3 regions of the Bombilactobacillus sp. ESL1094 genome follow, and region 2 is predicted to be linked to each of the others. Evidence: predicted binding sites of a transcription regulator. Region 2 holds the regulator's gene; each other region holds the start of a gene.
What was found. Region 2 encodes HrcA, which represses chaperone genes, less so after heat shock. Its sites were predicted from a motif close to TTAGCACTCNNNNNNNNNGAGTGCTAA; they were not measured.
Positions count from the first base shown of each region.

Region 1: clpP (ATP-dependent Clp endopeptidase proteolytic subunit ClpP) is a predicted target of HrcA. The motif match lies at 1,602-1,628, and genes of this name have one in related genera.
Region 3: groES (co-chaperone GroES) is a predicted target of HrcA. The motif match lies at 1,716-1,742, and genes of this name have one in related genera.

Region 1 covers NZ_JBYLUM010000001.1:1,414,040-1,417,326, reverse strand. Annotated here, with positions in the region: gene AC3B5S_RS06685 (sugar-binding transcriptional regulator) at 1-357, opposite strand, end outside; tRNA gene AC3B5S_RS06680 (tRNA-Arg) at 508-579, opposite strand; gene AC3B5S_RS06675 (NADPH-dependent FMN reductase) at 912-1,466, shown strand; gene clpP (ATP-dependent Clp endopeptidase proteolytic subunit ClpP) at 1,650-2,237, shown strand; gene AC3B5S_RS06665 (5-formyltetrahydrofolate cyclo-ligase) at 2,288-2,869, opposite strand; gene AC3B5S_RS06660 (DUF4176 domain-containing protein) at 2,872-3,174, opposite strand; gene AC3B5S_RS06655 (CPBP family intramembrane glutamic endopeptidase) at 3,185-3,287, opposite strand, start outside.
Region 2 covers NZ_JBYLUM010000001.1:137,608-140,894, forward strand. Annotated here, with positions in the region: gene dnaK (molecular chaperone DnaK) at 1-774, opposite strand, end outside; gene grpE (nucleotide exchange factor GrpE) at 802-1,410, opposite strand; gene hrcA (heat-inducible transcriptional repressor HrcA) at 1,422-2,498, opposite strand; gene ribF (riboflavin biosynthesis protein RibF) at 2,591-3,287, opposite strand, start outside.
Region 3 covers NZ_JBYLUM010000001.1:467,174-470,460, reverse strand. Annotated here, with positions in the region: gene AC3B5S_RS02535 (LTA synthase family protein) at 1-1,428, shown strand, start outside; gene groES (co-chaperone GroES) at 1,778-2,062, shown strand; gene groL (chaperonin GroEL) at 2,126-3,287, shown strand, end outside.

The sequences.
Region 1 (3,287 bases), 1.3 Mb from region 2:
AAAGGAAGCTAAACGCGTTGCAATAACGGAAGTATCATTTAACTTACCAATAACCACATCGAGGTGAGCAACAATCTCTTCGCCTTTTTCGGTTAACATCATCCCTGATTTAGAGGAGCTAATTAAGCCACTAGTTTTAAACAAATCTGTTTCCCGCCGCAAAACTCGTTCTGAAAGATCCAACTCACTTGCCAAGATCCGCCGACCAATTGGTTGCATCCAGCGAATTTCCTGCAAAATTCGATAACGCTTTCGCAGGGTACTTAAAAAATCTGGTGCAATGGCTTCGATCCAACCAAGTTCATCGTTGACTGACGATGCATTTGCCGTGGGACTAATTTTGTCCCTGTGTGGCATATTAAGACCCATCCAATCAAAAAATATATGTGAGTAACATTTCCAACTCACAACAAGATTATAACAACTTAATTTTTAATTTGCAATAAACAAAACCACTTTTTTACAGAAAAAATGGTTCATCACAAAATTGTAATGAACCACCAACTATGCGCCACCTGGGAGTCGAACCCAGATCCCAAGAACCGGAATCTTGTGTGCTATCCATTACACTAGCGGCGCAATACATGAGATATATTACACGATGAAAGAACATTTGGCAATACCTAAATAGATTTTTTATTAATTATTTTCAACACTTTAACTGCAGATCTTACCTCATAGTAAAATGATAAGTTTCATTTTGGGTGCTTACTACTTAAATCTATTGATTAGTTTCAAATGATTTTGGAAAATAAATTTCAAGTACTAAAAATGGTGGACAAATCCATTAATGACGGTATTTTTAGCTTTGCAATGGTATCTAATCGTTCTTTTTCTTGAAGCAAAAAACTTTCTTTTCCAATAATGTTATGTATACTATGTTCTTGTAATAAAATTTGGGAGGAAAAATTATGACTAAAAAAATTGGAGTTATCGTCGGTAGTTTACGTAAGCAATCTTTTTCCAAGGCAATCGCTAATGCAATGAAAGAAATGTTTCCTGAAGGCTACGATGCACAATTAATCGATATCAGTGACTTGCCAATCTTCAACCAAGATTTTGAAGATGGTGAATTAGAAGAGCCAGCTAGTTACAGCCGTTTCCGTAATGATGTTAAAGACATGGATGCTATTTTATTCGTTACCCCAGAATATAACCGCAGCACGCCTGCTGTTTTAAAGAACGCCCTTGATGTCGGTTCTCGTCCTTATGGACAAAGCGTTTGGGATAAGAAGCCTGCTGCAGTTGTTAGTGTTTCACCTGGTGCCCCTGGTGCTTTTGGTGCTAATCACCACTTACGCCAATCATTAGTCTTCTTAAATATGCCAACTTTGCAACAGCCTGAAGCTTACCTAGGCAATGTAATGAATTACTTAGATGACAATGGTCAAGTTAATAATGACAATACAAAGCAATTCTTACAATCCATTGTTGATGCATTTGTTGAATTGATCAATCGGTATTAAGATATTCAATCAGAACTTTTTTCAAGTTCGCACATGAAGGACTCTTAGAGTCCTTTTTTTAATAATCAATTTATTACTATTAAGCAATCTGAAAATGAAGTCATGAGAGTTGACTTTTTTTAAATATATGATAAATTAGCAGAGTAATGTATAGAGTGCTAATAAGCAATAGGAGGCTTTTTTATGTTAGTTCCTACAGTTATTGAACAAAATTCACGTGGTGAACGTGCCTACGATATTTATTCTCGTTTATTAAAAGACCGCATCATTATGTTATCGGGCGAAGTTACTGATGATTTAGCTAATACGGTCATTGCCCAACTGTTATTCTTGGATGCTCAAGATTCTGAAAAAGATATTTATATGTACATCAACTCTCCTGGTGGCTCTGTAACCGCCGGCTTAGCAATTATGGATACTATGAATTTTGTCAAAGCCGATGTGCAAACCATTGCTATGGGAATGGCTGCTTCAATGGCTAGTGTCTTATTATCTTCTGGTGCTAAGGGCAAACGCTTTGCTTTACCAAACTCCACGGTCTTAATTCACCAACCTTCTGGCGGCGCTCAAGGTCAACAAACCGAAATTGAAATTGTGGCTGAAGAGATTTTAAAAACCCGCAAACGTTTAAATAAAATCTTAGCAGATAATTCTGGTCAAGATATCGAAACCATTGAACGCGATACTGAACGTGATAACTATTTAACCGCTCAAGAAGCTAAAGATTATGGCTTAATTGATGATATTATGACTAACAATTCAAATAAATAATTGGGCACATTAATCATTACAAAAAACACGACCTGATGGCCGTGTTTTTTTTATTCAATCACTTTACTAACACCTTGTTCAGTAATCACAAAATCAACAGGATAATCTAGCGGCGTTACTGGTACTTGTGCGCTTTGCAACTGCGCAAAGCATAATGCCACTGTCGTTGCTGTTAAAGACTGTTGTTGTAAATAACGATCATAATAACCGCCACCATAACCCAAACGTTTGCCCACTAAGGAGCAAGTTAAACACGGTACAATCACTAAATCTAATTCTGCTGGAGCAATAATAGGCGCTGTGATTGGTGGCTCTAAAACTCCTAAAGAACTTTTTTGTAGTGCTCGTTGTCCTTGAAACAGTTGCGCTTGCATCCGATGTTGTGCATAAACTCGCGGTAAGGCTATCACCTTCTGCTCACTTTGCGCCACCTTAACCAAAGGCTGCGTCGCTAATTCAGAACCCACGGACCAATAAGTAAAAATTGTATGACTCATTTGAAACTGTGGCAAATTAATTAACAAGTTCGTGATAACTTTGGTTGCTTGTTTACGATAGCTCGGTGATAGCTGCGCCCGCCGTTTTAAAAGTTCTTGACGTAACTGCGCCTTCTGCTGCTCAATTGCCGTCATAACTATAACGTACTCTTTAACTTAGGATAGCCACTTTGCGCCACCAATTGATCGTATTGCTGAGCAAATTCTTGTTCTTCTTGGTTACGATACCCTTCAAAAAGTACCTCTTTGATATCTTCTTGATTAAAAAAGCAAAAATCTTCGGTTTCATCGACACCATTGGGATACAAAACACCCGAATAATCAAAATAACCAATTTGATTTTTCTTTTCTTCAAACAGTGCTGCACGGTTCACGATCATTAAGGGCGTTTCCTGATCACCCTTTAAGGTTACTACTGAGCCAATTGGTAAAATTTTCATATGATTCTCCTTACAATGATGCAATTAAATTATTCAAAAAATGTAAAGCAATGTTATAGCGCATATCGCCTTGATACAAAACATACGTGGTTGCTAACAAACAACCAGCTAAA
Region 2 (3,287 bases):
AGAAATAAATGGCAAACTGATTTCCGTTTCACTCACACCAGATAAATCTTTTTTCGCTTTTTCAGCAGCATCTTTCAACCGTTGCAAAGCCATCTTATCTTGTGATAAGTCAATTTGATTTTGCGCTTTAAAGTCAGCGACTAACCAATCCATAATAGCATTATCAAAGTCATCGCCACCTAAATGGGTATCACCATTAGTTGACAATACTTGGAAAACGCCATCGCCTAATTCCAAAACGGAAACATCAAAAGTCCCACCACCTAAATCGTAAACTAAGACTTTTTCATCGGCATCACTTTTATCTAAACCATAAGCTAAAGCAGAAGCTGTTGGTTCATTAATAATCCGTTTAACATCTAAACCAGCAATTTTACCAGCATCTTTGGTAGCTTGCCGTTGTGAGTCATTGAAGTAAGCTGGTACAGTAATTACCGCTTCAGTCACTTCTTCACCCAAATATTTTTCCGCAAAGTTTTTAATGTATTGCAAAATCATGGCCGAAATTTCTTGTGGTGTATATTCTTTGCCATCAACATTGACTTTATAGCCAGCTTCACCAATGTGGCGTTTGATAGAAGAAATCGTATTCGGGTTGGTAATTGCTTGCCGCTTAGCCACTTCACCAACTTGTGTTTCACCATCTTTAAAAGCAACTACTGATGGTGTAGTCCGGCCGCCTTCTGGATTAGCAATAATCTTCGGGTCGCCACCTTCTAAAACAGCAACTGCTGAATTAGTTGTTCCTAAATCAATTCCGATAATTTTTGACATTAATTAAACCTTCTCCATTAAATTAATTTATTGTGCCACAACAACCATACTTGGCCGCAAAACGCGATCTTTTAATTGATAACCGGCCTGTAATACTTGCACCACTGTGTCTGCTGGATGCTCATCATCACTTGCTACTGTTTGCACCGCCTGATGAATCGTCGGATCAAATTTTTCATTCAAAGCTTTAATTTCAGTAATATCATTTTCCGCTAATGCTTGCTTCAAATGTTTTAAAACCATCTGCACACCAGTAATTAAGCCGTCATTGGTCTGATCGGCACTACTTGCTTGTAGTGCACGTTCTAAATTGTCAATTGATGGTAAAATAGCTGTCGCTAACTTTTGTCCATCATACTTAATTAAACTAGCCTGTTCTTGTTGATTATGCTTTTTAATATTTTGAATTTCCGCTTGTAAGCGTAACTCCTGATCTTGACTAGCTTTTAAATCTTTTTCTAATTTTTGATTAGCATCTAATAGTTTGTCTACCACTTCATCAGCAGCTGGCTTGGCTGTGGCTGGTTCATCCTGATCTTTGCTGGATACCACTTTTTCTTGATCATTAGCAGCTGCTTTTTTTGTTGAAGCTTTTTCTGAAGGAAACTCTTCCGGATCTATTTCAGGTTTCGTCATAAACACGCCTCCTAACTTGAATTACCATTTAGTTCTTGAAAATAATCAATTAACCGCTTTGCCAATTCATAACGTAAAGAGGTAATTAAACCAATCACTTGTGAATAAGGCATATTAGTGGGCCCTAAGAGGGCAATTAAGCCATCACCGTGAACGCCCACACTATATTTGGCGGTAATCAAACTATAATTATTCAATATTTGCGGCGCTAATTCAGCACCCAAATGGACCTTAATTCCTTGATTATTAGAATCATCGTCACTGAGATTCTGATCCATTCCCAAAAGCTTGGCTAAATTATGGTCACTGTCAAACAATGAATACAAACTCTTTAAACTGTCACTATTACGGGTATCAACGTAGTTAAATAAATTAGATTTACCGTCCACAAAGAAATGATCGGCGGCAACTTTATCTAAGATATCATCAAAAATTGACAAAAAACCATCTGGAGTCTGTAAATATTGTGCCACCAGTTTAGGAAAATCAGTCTTTAATCGCTTGGAAACCTCATTCAAAGTCTGACCTACTAATTGATCATTAATAATGCGTACGACCGCTTCCAAACGATCAGCCGCAATATCTGCTTCTAAGCGATACACTTGATTATAAACAGCTCCATCACTAGTTACCATAATAGCCATGACTTGACTGTTACCCAAGTCTACAATTCGAAAACCAGTTAAAACAGTATTATCACTCTCAGGTCCTAAAGCAATGGCCGTATAACTTGTCAAAGTTGAGAGAATTTTAGCGGACTGCGCAACAATCTCATCAATTTTGGTAAAGCGTTGTTTGGCAAAATCAGAATGAATGATTTCTGAAGTTTGCTCCGAAACATCTATCGGCGTTAACAGGTGATCCAAATAGTACCGATAACCACTATCTGAAGGCACCCGTCCTGATGACAAATGAATCTTTTCAATCAGACCCAAACTCTCTAAATTTGCCATGTCATTGCGAATAGTTGCCGAACTCACATGAATTGGTAACCGATCCATTAAAGCCTTCGAGCCAATAGGTTGCCCCGTTTCAATATATTGTTGAACAATTGCCTTTAAAATTGCAGCTTGACGATCAGTTATCAAACCAAATCACCTCGCTTTTAGCACTCTTGATATATCAGTGCTAACAATGTTAAATATAGCAAGCTATTAGCACTATGTCAAGTTAGTTGCTATTATTTTCTGAAATAATTTTCGGTAGCTTGCTGATCTTGTCGTAATTGCTGCACCAATGCCGGGGCGTCAGCAAATTTAATTTCAGGACGTAAATATTTTAACCACTGAATTTGGACTTCCTGACCATAGAGATCTTGATCAAAGTCTAAGAGATTAGCCTCTACTGTGACCGGATTATTGCCCCTTTTAAAAGTCACATTTCGGCCAACGGAAGTCATCGCTGGGAACCAGTCATCACCAACTTTGACTCGTGTGACGTAAACACCCAAGCTAGGAACTAATTGCTCTGCGCTTAAAGCTAAATTAGCTGTGGGAAAACCCAACTGCCGCCCCATTTGATAACCGTGAACCACTGGACCTTGGTTTTGGTAATTATAACCCAATAATAAATTAGCGTGTTGAATCTGATCCGTCTGTAACGCTGTGCGAATATTAGTAGAAGAAATTTTTTCATGATCGAAATTTAAAGAAGGAATCTCTACAATTTCAAAGCGTTGTTGGACTAACTGGCGTAAATACGTCATGGTCGCAATCTCTTTGGGGCCAAAGGTCCAATCAAAGCCGGCCACTAAAGTTGTAATATGCAAGCGCAACAAAAAATCTTCGACAAATTTTTGCGGTGCTAAATGCGCCAAAATGGGATTAAACTCTACTACATAGACAATATCTACTTGTAATTCTTGAAACAATTCTAGT
Region 3 (3,287 bases), 330 kb from region 2:
TTGGTGTTAGCAATAATAGCTTTAAGCTTGTTCTCACAAGCAGGAAATACGCGCTCTTTTGCTTCTAAACAATTGGCGAAGCATAATATTACTAATGTTGATCGTTCACAATTGGCCAATTATCGTAATCGGGGTACTTTAATTGGTTTTGTCTTTAATGCCCATTCTACGCCAATGATTAAGCCTGCTAATTATAGCGCGGCGACTATGAAGCAAATTACTAAACGTTATCAAAAAGGTTTGGTTAAAGCCAATCAAGGGAAAAAAGTTGGGAAAGTTAACATTATTTATATTTTAAATGAATCTTTAACCAATCCTTTACGGACACAGAAATGGTATCCCCTTGTTGGCAATAAAAATCCGATGCCTTATATTTCTAAGATGATTACGAATCCAACGGTCCAACAAGCTGGGGGCTATATGGTGTCTCCTGGTTTTGGTGGGGGTACGGCTAATATTGAATTTGAAGCCAATACAGGTTTCTCCAATTACTTTTTAAACAATACGCCCTATCAGGATATTTTACCTAATAAAAAATATTTTCCGAGTGTCATGCATTATTTAAATGATGCTGGCTATAATTCACAGGCCTACCATCCTTATGCCGGCACTATGTATCGTAGAAATCAAGCTTATCCAGCGATCGGTATCCATAAATTCCAAGATCAATCGAAATTACAGCATTTAAAGAAGTCACCACATGGTTTGTATGATACAGATGCCTCCGCCTATCCGAACTTTTATGCACAACAAAAAAAGTCTAGTCGCCAATTTAGTTTGATGTTGACGATGCAAAACCATATGCCTTATCAAGCAGAAATAGGTCCCAAAAGTTCTTATCAACTCCAGAATAAAGTAGCCGGAGATGCTGATAAGACTAAAAAATTAGAAGCTTATCTTCAAGAAGTTCACGATTCGGATCAAGCATTTAAGCAATTAGTGCAACATTATCAACATGCTAAGCAAAAAACGTTAATTGTCATGTATGGCGATCATTATCCTGGTGATGGTATTTATGATGATCTCTTCAATCAGAATACCTTGTATTCTCATGCAACGCCGTTTGTGATGGCGGCTAATTTTCCTTTACAGACGCATCATTATAATTACTTCTCGCCCAACTATATGTCCTTACAGTTATTGCAACAACTTAACTATCCGCAAACCCCGTTTTATCAATTATTGGAACAATTACAACAGCAAGTTCCAGTTTTGACCAAACCACTACAAATTTCTGGTACGGGCCAACAGAATCGAACCAAAGTAAGCAACGATACGTATGCGTTAACTGCTAAAAATGTTCACGGCCCTAAAAATGCTAAGTGGGATCAATCACGAGTTTATAAAGATTATCGGTTATTAGAATATGATATGACTTATGGTAAAGCTTACGCTAAAAAGGATGGTATGTTTCAAATTCCTCGCTAGTCATAGCTGAATCGGGTCAACAATTTGAAAACTATTTTGCAAAATTAATTATCTAATAATTGCATACGTGTCTTGAAAGCTCTTTATGCTCCAAATTTGATAAATCAAGTGAGTCGTCCATTACGGGCGACTTTTTGATTAAAAAAAGCAAAGGAAGATTACTAGATTTTGAGCCAATTAATGTGTTTTCAAAGCAATCTGTGCTACTGTAAAAAAGTAAGTTTTCCGAATATTTTTAAACGGAAATACTTGCATCTGGAAAGGAACATGTTATTATAGAACTTGTATTAGCACTATATAAAGATGAGTGCTAAGAGTGCTAAAAATGTTTTTATTTGGAGGGATTACTTTGTTAAAGCCATTAGGTGATCGTATTCTGGTACAAGTTGATGAAGAAAAGGAACAAACAGTTGGTGGAATTGTTCTAGCCAATAATGCTAAAGAAAAGCCACAAGTTGGTGAAGTTATTGCTGTTGGCGCCGGTGAACGGACACCAGAAGGTAAAACAATTGAATTAAGCATTCAAAAAGGCGATAAAGTCTTATTTGATAAATATGCTGGTTCAGAAGTTAAGTATGACGGCCAAAAATATCTCGTAATGCATGAAAAAGATGTCATGGCAATTGTTGACTAATTTTTGTAATTAATTAGAAATTAAGAACATAAAGTATTAAATAATAATTGAGGTGGCTGAAAAATGACAAAAGAAATTAAATTTTCAGAAGACGCACGGGCTAAGATGCTTGAAGGCGTTAATAAATTAGCAGATACAGTAAAAACAACAATTGGACCTAAAGGTCGTAACGTTGTTTTGGAACAATCCTATGGTTCTCCAAATATTACCAACGATGGTGTAACTATCGCCAAAGATATTGAATTAGAAGATCATTTTGAAAATATGGGTGCTAAATTAGTTTCTGAAGTTGCTTCAAAGACTAATGATATTGCCGGTGACGGTACAACCACTGCGACAGTTTTAGCTCAAGCCATTATTCAAGAAGGCATGAAGAACGTAACTGCTGGTGCGAACCCTGTTGGTATTCGGACGGGAATTGAGAAGGCTACTGCTACTGCTGTCGATGAATTGCGAAAGATTTCTCACGAAGTTAGTGGTCGTGATCAAATTGCTCAAGTTGCCGCAGTTTCTTCTTCCAATCAACAAGTTGGTGAATTAATTGCCGATGCGATGGAAAAAGTTGGTCATGATGGTGTAATTACCATTGAAGAATCAAAGGGTATTGAAACAACTTCTGATGTTGTTGAAGGTATGCAATTTGATCGTGGTTACTTATCACAATACATGGTAACTGATAACGATAAAATGGAAGCCGATTTAGATAATCCATACATTTTAATTACTGATAAGAAGATTTCTAACATCCAAGATATTTTGCCATTATTACAATCAATCGTGCAACAAGGCAAAGCTTTATTGATTATTGCTGATGATGTTGATGGTGAAGCTTTACCAACATTGGTTTTGAACAAGGTTCGGGGCACGTTCAATGTTGTAGCTGTTAAAGCACCTGGTTTTGGCGATCGTCGTAAGGAACAATTAGAAGATATTGCGATCTTGACTGGTGGTACTGTCATTACAGCTGATTTAGGCTTAGAATTAAAAGACACAACCATTGATCAATTAGGTCAAGCAGGTCGTGTAACTGTTACTAAAGACAACACAACAATTGTCCAAGGTTCTGGTTCCAAAGATGCGATTGATGAACGGGTTGATTTAATTAAGAAGCAAGTTAGCGAAACAACTTCTGACTTTGACCGTGAAAAGTTACAAGAACGTTTAGCTAAATTAGCTGGTGGCGTTGGTGTGATTAAAGTTGGTGCCGCTACTGAAACTGAATTAA